Regions from separate parts of the Pseudomonas sp. 22526 genome, predicted to be linked through region 1. Evidence: predicted binding sites of a transcription regulator. Region 1 holds the regulator's gene; the other holds the start of a gene.
What was found. Region 1 encodes sigma-54, which starts transcription at its own class of promoters, with help from an activator protein. Its sites were predicted from a motif close to ANTGGCATNNANNTTGCTNT; they were not measured.

Region 1 (4,364 bases):
CGCGCAGGTCGACGAAAGCGCCATCGACTACTACGCCATCAACGCCCGTAGCGTGCAGTACCTGCCCGACGGCAAGCTGCAGTACGAAATGACGTCCGACAAGGTCGAACACCTCAAGGCCAGCGAGGTGACGCTGCTGACCAAGCCGGACCTGCAGATGTATCGCGGCACCGCCTTCCCCTGGCACGTCCAGAGCGAGCACGGCGAAGTCAACCCGGATGGCACCCAGGTCGAGTTGATCGATTCGGTACGGGTTTCCCGCACCGACGAGAAAAATCGCAACCTGCTGATCACCACGACCCGCATGACAGTATTCCCGCAGAAGCAATATGCGCAGACCGATCAAGACGTTAGAATCGACGGCGCCGGCGGCGTGACGACTGGCAAGGGAATGAAAGCGTATTTGAAAGACGGCAGGATGAACCTGCTATCGAACGTAAGAGGACAGTATGAGGCTCGTTAAAACCCTCCCTATTTTGCTCGGTCTGGGCGCAGCACTGGGAAGCGTGAGCGCCTGGGCTCTGCCGAACGATAGCCAGCAACCCATCCGCATCCAGGCCGACGACGCTCAACTGGACGACAAGAATGGCGTAGCCACCTACAGAGGCGACGTGATCATCACCCAGGGCTCGATGAAGGTCACCGGCAATACCGTGACCATCACCCGCACCCAGACCGGTGACATTGACGTGGTGACCTCGGTGGGCAACCTGGCCTACTTCGAACAGATTCAAACCCAGGGCGACACCAAGCCGGTCCAGGGCTACGGCGTGACCATCCAGTACCACGCCGCGCAGAACCGCGTCGTGCTGATCGACCGCGCCAAAGTCGTCGACAAGGATGGCAACATCACCCAGGGCGAGAAAATCGTCTACGACACCAACAAGAAGCTGGCCAGCGCCGGCCGCGCCACCGGCAGCAAGGTCACCGAGTCGCGCCCACGGATCGACATGGTCATCCAGCCGAAAAAGAAAACTGACGAAAAGGCCCAGTAATGGCAACTCTGAAAGCTCAGCACCTGGCCAAGAGCTACAAGAGCCGCCAGGTCGTGCGTGACGTCAGCCTGTCCATCGACAGCGGCCAGATCGTCGGCCTGCTCGGCCCCAACGGCGCCGGCAAGACCACCTGCTTCTACATGATCGTCGGCCTGGTCCAGGCCGATCAGGGACGTATCCTGATCGACGACCTGGATGTCAGCCACCAGCCGATGCACGGCCGCGCCCGCGCCGGGATCGGTTACCTGCCGCAGGAAGCCTCGATCTTCCGCAAGCTCTCGGTGGCCGACAACATCATGGCCATCCTCGAGACCCGCAAGGAGCTCGACAAGGCCGGCCGTCGCCAGGAACTGGAAAGCCTGCTGCAGGAATTCCACATCAACCACATTCGCGACAACCTCGGCATGAGCCTCTCCGGTGGTGAACGTCGCCGCGTGGAAATCGCTCGCGCCCTGGCCACCGCACCCAAGTTCATCCTGCTCGACGAACCCTTCGCCGGCGTGGACCCGATCTCGGTAGGCGACATCAAGCAGATCATTCACCACCTGAAGGCCAAGGGCATCGGCGTGCTCATCACCGACCACAACGTCCGTGAAACCCTGGATATCTGCGAAACCGCCTACATCGTCAACGACGGCCAGCTGATCGCCGAAGGCGACGCCGAAACCATCCTCGCCAACGAGCTGGTCAAGGAAGTTTACCTGGGCCATGAGTTCCGCCTGTAAGCCCTGAGGTGTTTGGCTGGTCGCCAGAGCGCCCGCCCCAATAAAACCCTGCTGTTTTTATTGTTACAGCGCTCTAGGCAAACACTTCAGTTTCAGGCATATAATTTGCTTATGTTTGGCGCTCACGCGCCCTGTAGTGGATGGCGCATGTGCGCCGGCGAATAAGGTGTTAAGCCCCTGCCATGAAACCATCGCTAGTCCTCAGAATGGGCCAGCAGCTGACGATGACACCGCAGCTGCAACAGGCCATCCGCCTGCTCCAATTGTCGACCCTGGACCTGCAACAGGAAATCCAGGAGGCCCTGGAGTCCAACCCGATGCTCGAGCGCCAGGAAGAAGGCGACGACTTCGATAACACCGATCCGCTGGCCGACAACGCCGAGCAGAAACCCAATACCGATATCCAGGAACCCTCCTACCAGGAAACCGCCCCGACGGTGGACAACCTCGAGGACGGCGAATGGAACGAGCGCATTCCCAACGACCTGCCGGTCGACACCGCCTGGGAAGACGTCTACCAGACCAGCGCCAGCAGCCTGCCCAGCAACGATGACGACGAGTGGGACTTCACCACCCGCACCTCGGCCGGCGAAAGCCTGCAGAGCCATCTGCTCTGGCAGTTGAACCTGGCGCCCATGTCCGACACCGATCGCCTGATCGCCGTGACCCTGATCGACTGCATCAACAATCAGGGCTATCTGGATGAAACCCTCGAGGAAATCCTCGAAGCCTTCGATCCGGAGCTGGACATCGAACTCGACGAAATCGAGGCCGTCCTGCACCGCATCCAGCAGTTCGAACCCGCCGGCATCGGCGCCCGCAACCTGGGCGAATGCCTGCTGCTGCAACTGCGCCAGCTGCCCGCCAAGACCCCTTGGCTGACTGAAGCCAAGCGCCTGGTCACCGACTTCATCGACCTGCTCGGCAGCCGCGACTACAGCCAGCTGATGCGGCGCATGAAGCTCAAGGAAGACGAACTGCGCCAGGTCATCGAGCTGGTACAGAGCCTCAACCCACGGCCTGGTTCGCAAATCGAATCCACCGAAGCCGAATACGTGGTCCCCGACGTCATAGTGCGCAAGGACAACGAACGCTGGCTGGTGGAGCTGAACCAGGAGTCCGTGCCGCGCCTGCGCGTCAACCCGCAGTACGCCGGCTTCGTGCGGCGCGCCGACACCAGCGCCGACAACACCTTCATGCGCAATCAGCTGCAGGAGGCCCGCTGGTTCATCAAGAGCCTGCAGAGCCGCAACGAAACCCTGATGAAAGTCGCCACCCAGATCGTCGAGCATCAGCGCGGCTTCCTCGAGTACGGCGATGAGGCGATGAAACCGCTGGTCCTGCATGACATCGCCGAAGCGGTGGGCATGCACGAATCGACGATTTCACGGGTGACCACGCAAAAATTCATGCATACCCCTCGGGGCATTTATGAACTGAAATACTTTTTCTCCAGCCACGTAAGTACCTCCGAAGGCGGTGAATGCTCGTCCACGGCGATCCGCGCGATCATCAAGAAACTGGTCGCCGCGGAAAATCAGAAAAAGCCGTTGAGTGACAGCAAGATCGCTGGTTTACTGGAGGCACAAGGCATTCAGGTAGCCCGTCGTACCGTCGCCAAGTACCGCGAATCCCTGGGGATCGCGCCTTCCAGCGAACGGAAGCGGTTGATGTAGCCGCCGGGCTCGCCACAGCGTTTCAGTGGCAGGTCAATCGACCTGCCGCTTTATGCACTGGCAACGAAGGAGAAGCTGTATGCAAGTCAACATCAGTGGACACCAACTGGAAGTGACCGAACCCCTGCGCGCTTACATCGGCGAAAAACTCGACCGACTGGAGCGGCACTTTGACAAGATTACCAATGTGCAGGTAACGCTGGCCGTCGAAAAACTGAAGCAGAAAATCGAGGCCACGCTGCACATCCATGGTGGGGAAGTCGTCGCCAATGCAGAACATGACGACATGTATGCCGCAATCGACTTGCTCACGGACAAGCTTGACCGCCAACTGAAAAAGCATAAGGAAAAGCAACTCCACCTTCTCCAAGGCACGGGTCGCTAACACTCCCCTCCCATGATCCGACTTGAAAGCATCCTGACCCCCGGCCGTTCCCTGGTGAACGTGCCGGGCGGCAGTAAAAAACGCGCCCTCGAACAAATTGCCAACCTGATCAGCCGCGAAGTGCCTGATCTGGAGATGCAAGATGTCTTCGAAAGCCTGATTGCCCGTGAAAAACTGGGTTCCACCGGTTTTGGCAACGGCATCGCCATTCCACACTGCCGCCTCAAAGGCTGTGAGGCGCCCATCAGTGCCCTGATGCACCTGGACGCTCCCATCGATTTCGACGCCATCGACGGCGCCCCGGTCGACCTGCTGTTCGTACTGCTGGTCCCGGAAGCCGCCACCGATGCGCACCTGGAACTGCTCCGGCAGATTGCCAGCATGCTGGACCGCAAAGAAGTACGCGACAAGCTGCGCAGCGCCAGCAGCAACGAAGCCTTGTACAAGGTTGTCCTGGACGAACAGAACGGTCAGTAATCATGCGCTTGATCATCGTCAGCGGCCGCTCCGGCTCAGGTAAAAGCACCGCCCTCGATGTACTCGAGGACAATGGCTACTACTGCATCGACAACCTGCCGGCCGG
Region 2 (4,364 bases), on a different contig from region 1:
TCGGCGGGTGGGCCAGGGATTTGCCGGCATAGAAAGGAGCCGCCTGGGTGCTGCCGAACGCCAGGCAGGCGATCAGGCCGAGAGAACGAGTCCACTGCATACGAATCCCTTCGTCGAGGCGCCGGACAGAGGGCGCGAGAGGCGCGGATTATCCATGGATGAATAGCCCGGGGGAATGCTCCGGGGCTATGGGCGGGCAATAAAAAAGGCCTCCCGAGGGAGGCCTTTTCTTGTCACGCCGTGCGTGGCGGCGCTACCGGATCAGCAGCTGTAGTACAGCTCGTATTCCAGTGGGTGTACGAAGGTACGAACCTTGATTTCTTCTTCGCTTTTCAGAGCGATGTAAGCGTCGATGAAGTCGTCGCTGAAAACGCCGCCTTTGGTCAGGAACGCACGACCTTTGTCCAGCTCTTCCAGGGCTTCTTTCAGGCTGCCGCAAACTTGTGGGATCTCTTTGGCCTCTTCAGGCGGCAGGTCGTACAGGTTTTTGTCAGCGGCGTCGCCAGGGTGGATCTTGTTCTGGATACCGTCCAGGCCGGCCATCAGCAGGGCAGCGAAGGCCAGGTATGGGTTGGCAGCCGGATCCGGGAAGCGCGCTTCGATACGGCGGGCTTTAGGGCTCGACACGTAAGGAATACGGATCGAAGCGGAACGGTTGCGAGCCGAGTAGGCCAGCATCACTGGAGCTTCGAAGCCTGGCACCAGACGCTTGTAGGAGTTGGTCGCCGGGTTGGTGAAGCCGTTCAGGGCCTTACCGTGCTTGATGATGCCGCCGATGAAGTACAGGGCGGTATCGGACAGGCCGGCATAACCTTCGCCAGCGAAGGTGTTCTTGCCGTCTTTCCAGATCGACATGTGGACGTGCATGCCCGAACCGTTGTCGCCATACAGAGGCTTAGGCATGAAGGTAGCGGTACGGCCGTAGGCGTCGGCAACGTTGTGCACGACGTACTTCAGGGTCTGGGTTTCGTCGGCCTTCTTCACCAGGGTGTTGAACTTGACGCCGATTTCGTTCTGGCCGGCAGTCGCCACTTCGTGGTGGTGGACTTCGACGGTCAGGCCCATTTCTTCCAGTGCGTTGCACATGGAGGTACGGATTTCGTGGTCGTGGTCGAACGGTGGAACCGGGAAGTAGCCGCCCTTGACGCCTGGACGGTGGCCCTTGTTGCCGCCTTCGATGTCCTGGTCGGACATCCACGAACCTTGCTCGGAGTAGATCTTGAACATCGAGCCGGAGATGTCGGACTTGAACTTCACCTGGTCGAAGATGAAGAACTCAGGCTCTGGACCGGCGAATACGGTGTCGCCGATACCGGTGGCTTTCAGGTGCTCTTCGGCGCGCTTGGCGATCGCGCGAGGGTCGCGGTCGTAGCCCTGCATGCTCGAAGGCTCGATGATGTCGCACACCAGGATCAGGGTCGGCTCTTCGGTGAACGGATCCAGCACGGCGGTTTCGTCGTCTGGCATCAGGATCATGTCGGAGGCTTCGATGCCTTTCCAGCCAGCGATGGAGGAACCGTCGAACATCTTGCCGACTTCGAAGAAGTCGTCATCCAGCGCATCACGGGCCGGCATGGTCACGTGGTGCTGAGTGCCTTTGGTGTCAGTGAAGCGCAGATCAATCCATTTGACGTCATGATCTTTGATGAGTTGAACCGACTTCGACATAGTGTCCTCCGGGTGGCTTCGGGCGGGTGTTGGTGTGCCCTTAGAATGTGGGTGATGCCGGCGCAGATACTCGGCCATGGCAACCTGCCTCACAAGGGAGCAAATTGCATGCCAGTGCCCCGAGTTGGGTTTTATGCCCCAAACTCACGCATTCCGGGAGGTATTTGGGGCAAATCGGTAAAGTGGCGCACCGCAATGTTGCGCTTTTATCTCTTGTTGACCCATTTTGGTGCACGAAAAACCAGATGCACATTAATTGGTTAAACCTTGAGCAATTTCCGCTATAATCCGCGCCCCCCTTTTTCGGCTGGCCCAGCGCGCGCTGTTTTCATGAAACTAATCGTTAAAGTTTTCCCGGAAATCACCATCAAGAGCCGCCCGGTACGGACGCGTTTCATCCGTCAGCTGGCCAAGAACATCCGTGCCGTGCTCCGCGATCTGGACCCGGCTGTGGTGGTCAATGGTGTGTGGGACAACCTCGAGCTGGAAACCGCCGTCAGCGAGCCGAAAGCCTTGAAGGAGATGACCGAGCGCCTGAGCTGCATGCCGGGCATCGCGCATTTCCTGCAGGTCGATGAATACCCGCTGGGCGACTTCGACGACATAGTCGCCAAGTGCAAGCAGCACTTTGGCGAGGCCCTGGCGGGGAAAGTTTTCGCCGTGCGCTGCAAGCGCGCCGGCAAGCATGAATTCAGCTCCATGGACGTGGAGAAATACGTCGGCAGCCAACTGCGTCGGCAGTGCGGCGCCGCCGGAATTTCCCTGAAAGAGCCGGAAATCGAAGTGCGGATGGAAATTCGCGACCAACGGTTGTTCGTGATCCACAGCCAGCACAACAGCATCGGCGGTTATCCGCTGGGCGCCCTGGAACAGACCCTGGTGTTGATGTCCGGCGGTTTCGATTCCACGGTGGCGGCCTACCAGATCATGCGCCGCGGCCTGATGAGCCACTTCTGCTTCTTCAACCTGGGCGGGCGTGCCCATGAATTGGGCGTGATGGAAGTCGCGCACTATATCTGGAAGAAGTACGGCAGCTCCCAGCGTGTGCTGTTTGTCAGCGTGCCGTTCGAGGAAGTGCTCGGCGAAATCCTCGGCAAAGTCGACAACAGTCATATGGGCGTCATTTTGAAGCGTATGATGTTGCGTGCCGCGTCGAGCATCGCCGACCGCCTGCACATCGACGCGCTGGTCACCGGCGAGGCGATTTCCCAGGTGTCGAGCCAGACCCTGCCGAACCTCTCGGTCATCGACTGCGTAACCGACAAGCTGGTGCTGCGCCCACTGATCGCCAGCCACAAGCAGGACATCATCGACCTGGCCAACGAAATCGGCACCGCCGACTTCGCCAAGCACATGCCGGAGTACTGCGGGGTCATCTCGGTGAACCCCAAGACCCACGCCAAGCGCCATCGCGTGGAGCATGAAGAGAAAGAATTCGACATGGCGGTGCTCGAGCGTGCGATCGAGCGGGCCAAACTGGTGCCGATCGATCGGGTGATCGACGAACTGGGCCAGGATTTGCAGATCGAAGAAGTCAGCGAGGCGCTGGCGGGCCAGATCGTGATCGACATCCGGCATCCGGATGCTCAGGAAGACGACCCGCTTACGCTTTCTGGCATCGAGATAAAAGCGCTGCCGTTCTATGCATTGAACGCTCGCTTCAAGGAACTGGACCCTACTCGCCAGTACCTGCTGTATTGCGACAAAGGCGTCATGAGTCGCCTGCATGCTCACCATCTGCTCAGTGAGGGACATGCCAATGTGCGCGTTTATAGACCGAGCTAAGTGCCCGGGGCTGTTTGCCTGTGGCTTGCGTCACCGGCCCCCCGACGCCACCGTCAAGCTGTAACGGCCTTGCCGGACTCTATTGTTAATCGCTGCCAGCAGTTGTCAGCACACCGAATCCTCTGATCGAGATACACAAGTGATCGAAAATCTACGTAACATCGCCATCATTGCTCACGTTGACCACGGTAAAACCACCCTGGTAGACAAACTCCTGCGTCAATCCGGCACCCTGGAGCGCAACGAGCTCAACGACGAGCGCGTGATGGACTCCAACGACCAGGAAAAAGAGCGCGGTATTACCATCCTGGCCAAAAACACCGCCATCAACTGGAACGGCTACCACATCAACATCGTGGACACCCCGGGCCACGCCGACTTCGGCGGCGAAGTTGAACGCGTAATGTCGATGGTCGACTCCGTTCTGCTGCTGGTCGACGCCCAAGACGGTCCTATGCCGCAAACCCGTTTCGTGACCAAGAAGGCTTTCGAAGCCGGCCTGCGTCCGATCGTGGTAATCAACAAGGTCGACCGTCCAGGCGCGCGTCCTGACTGGGTTCTGGACCAGATCTTCGATCTGTTCGACAACCTGGGTGCCACCGAAGAACAGCTGGACTTCAAAGTCGTCTACGCCTCGGCCCTGAACGGTATTGCCGGTCTGGACCACACCGACATGGCTGAAGACATGACCCCGCTGTACCAGTCGATCGTCGACAACGTTCCGGCTCCAGCCGTTGACCGTGACGGTCCGTTCCAGATGCAGATCTCCGCTCTGGACTACAACAGCTTCCTGGGTGTGATCGGCGTTGGCCGTATCGCTCGCGGTCGCGTCAAGCCGAACACTCCGGTTGTCGCTATCGACACCGAAGGCAAGAAGCGCAACGGCCGTATCCTGAAGCTGATGGGCCACC

Region 2: a site for sigma-54 is predicted at 1,765-1,784, ahead of glnA (type I glutamate--ammonia ligase). Genes of this name have one in related genera too.

The regions. Positions count from the first base shown of each region.
Region 1 covers NZ_JBQENK010000002.1:350,006-354,369, forward strand. Annotated here, with positions in the region: gene lptC (LPS export ABC transporter periplasmic protein LptC) at 1-463, shown strand, start outside; gene lptA (lipopolysaccharide transport periplasmic protein LptA) at 450-995, shown strand; gene lptB (LPS export ABC transporter ATP-binding protein) at 995-1,720, shown strand; gene ACTJKT_RS04015 (RNA polymerase factor sigma-54) at 1,903-3,396, shown strand; gene hpf (ribosome hibernation-promoting factor, HPF/YfiA family) at 3,476-3,781, shown strand; gene ptsN (PTS IIA-like nitrogen regulatory protein PtsN) at 3,794-4,258, shown strand; gene rapZ (RNase adapter RapZ) at 4,261-4,364, shown strand, end outside.
Region 2 covers NZ_JBQENK010000008.1:17,724-22,087, forward strand. Annotated here, with positions in the region: gene ACTJKT_RS13705 (hypothetical protein) at 1-100, opposite strand, end outside; gene glnA (type I glutamate--ammonia ligase) at 262-1,668, opposite strand; gene thiI (tRNA uracil 4-sulfurtransferase ThiI) at 1,999-3,453, shown strand; gene typA (translational GTPase TypA) at 3,593-4,364, shown strand, end outside.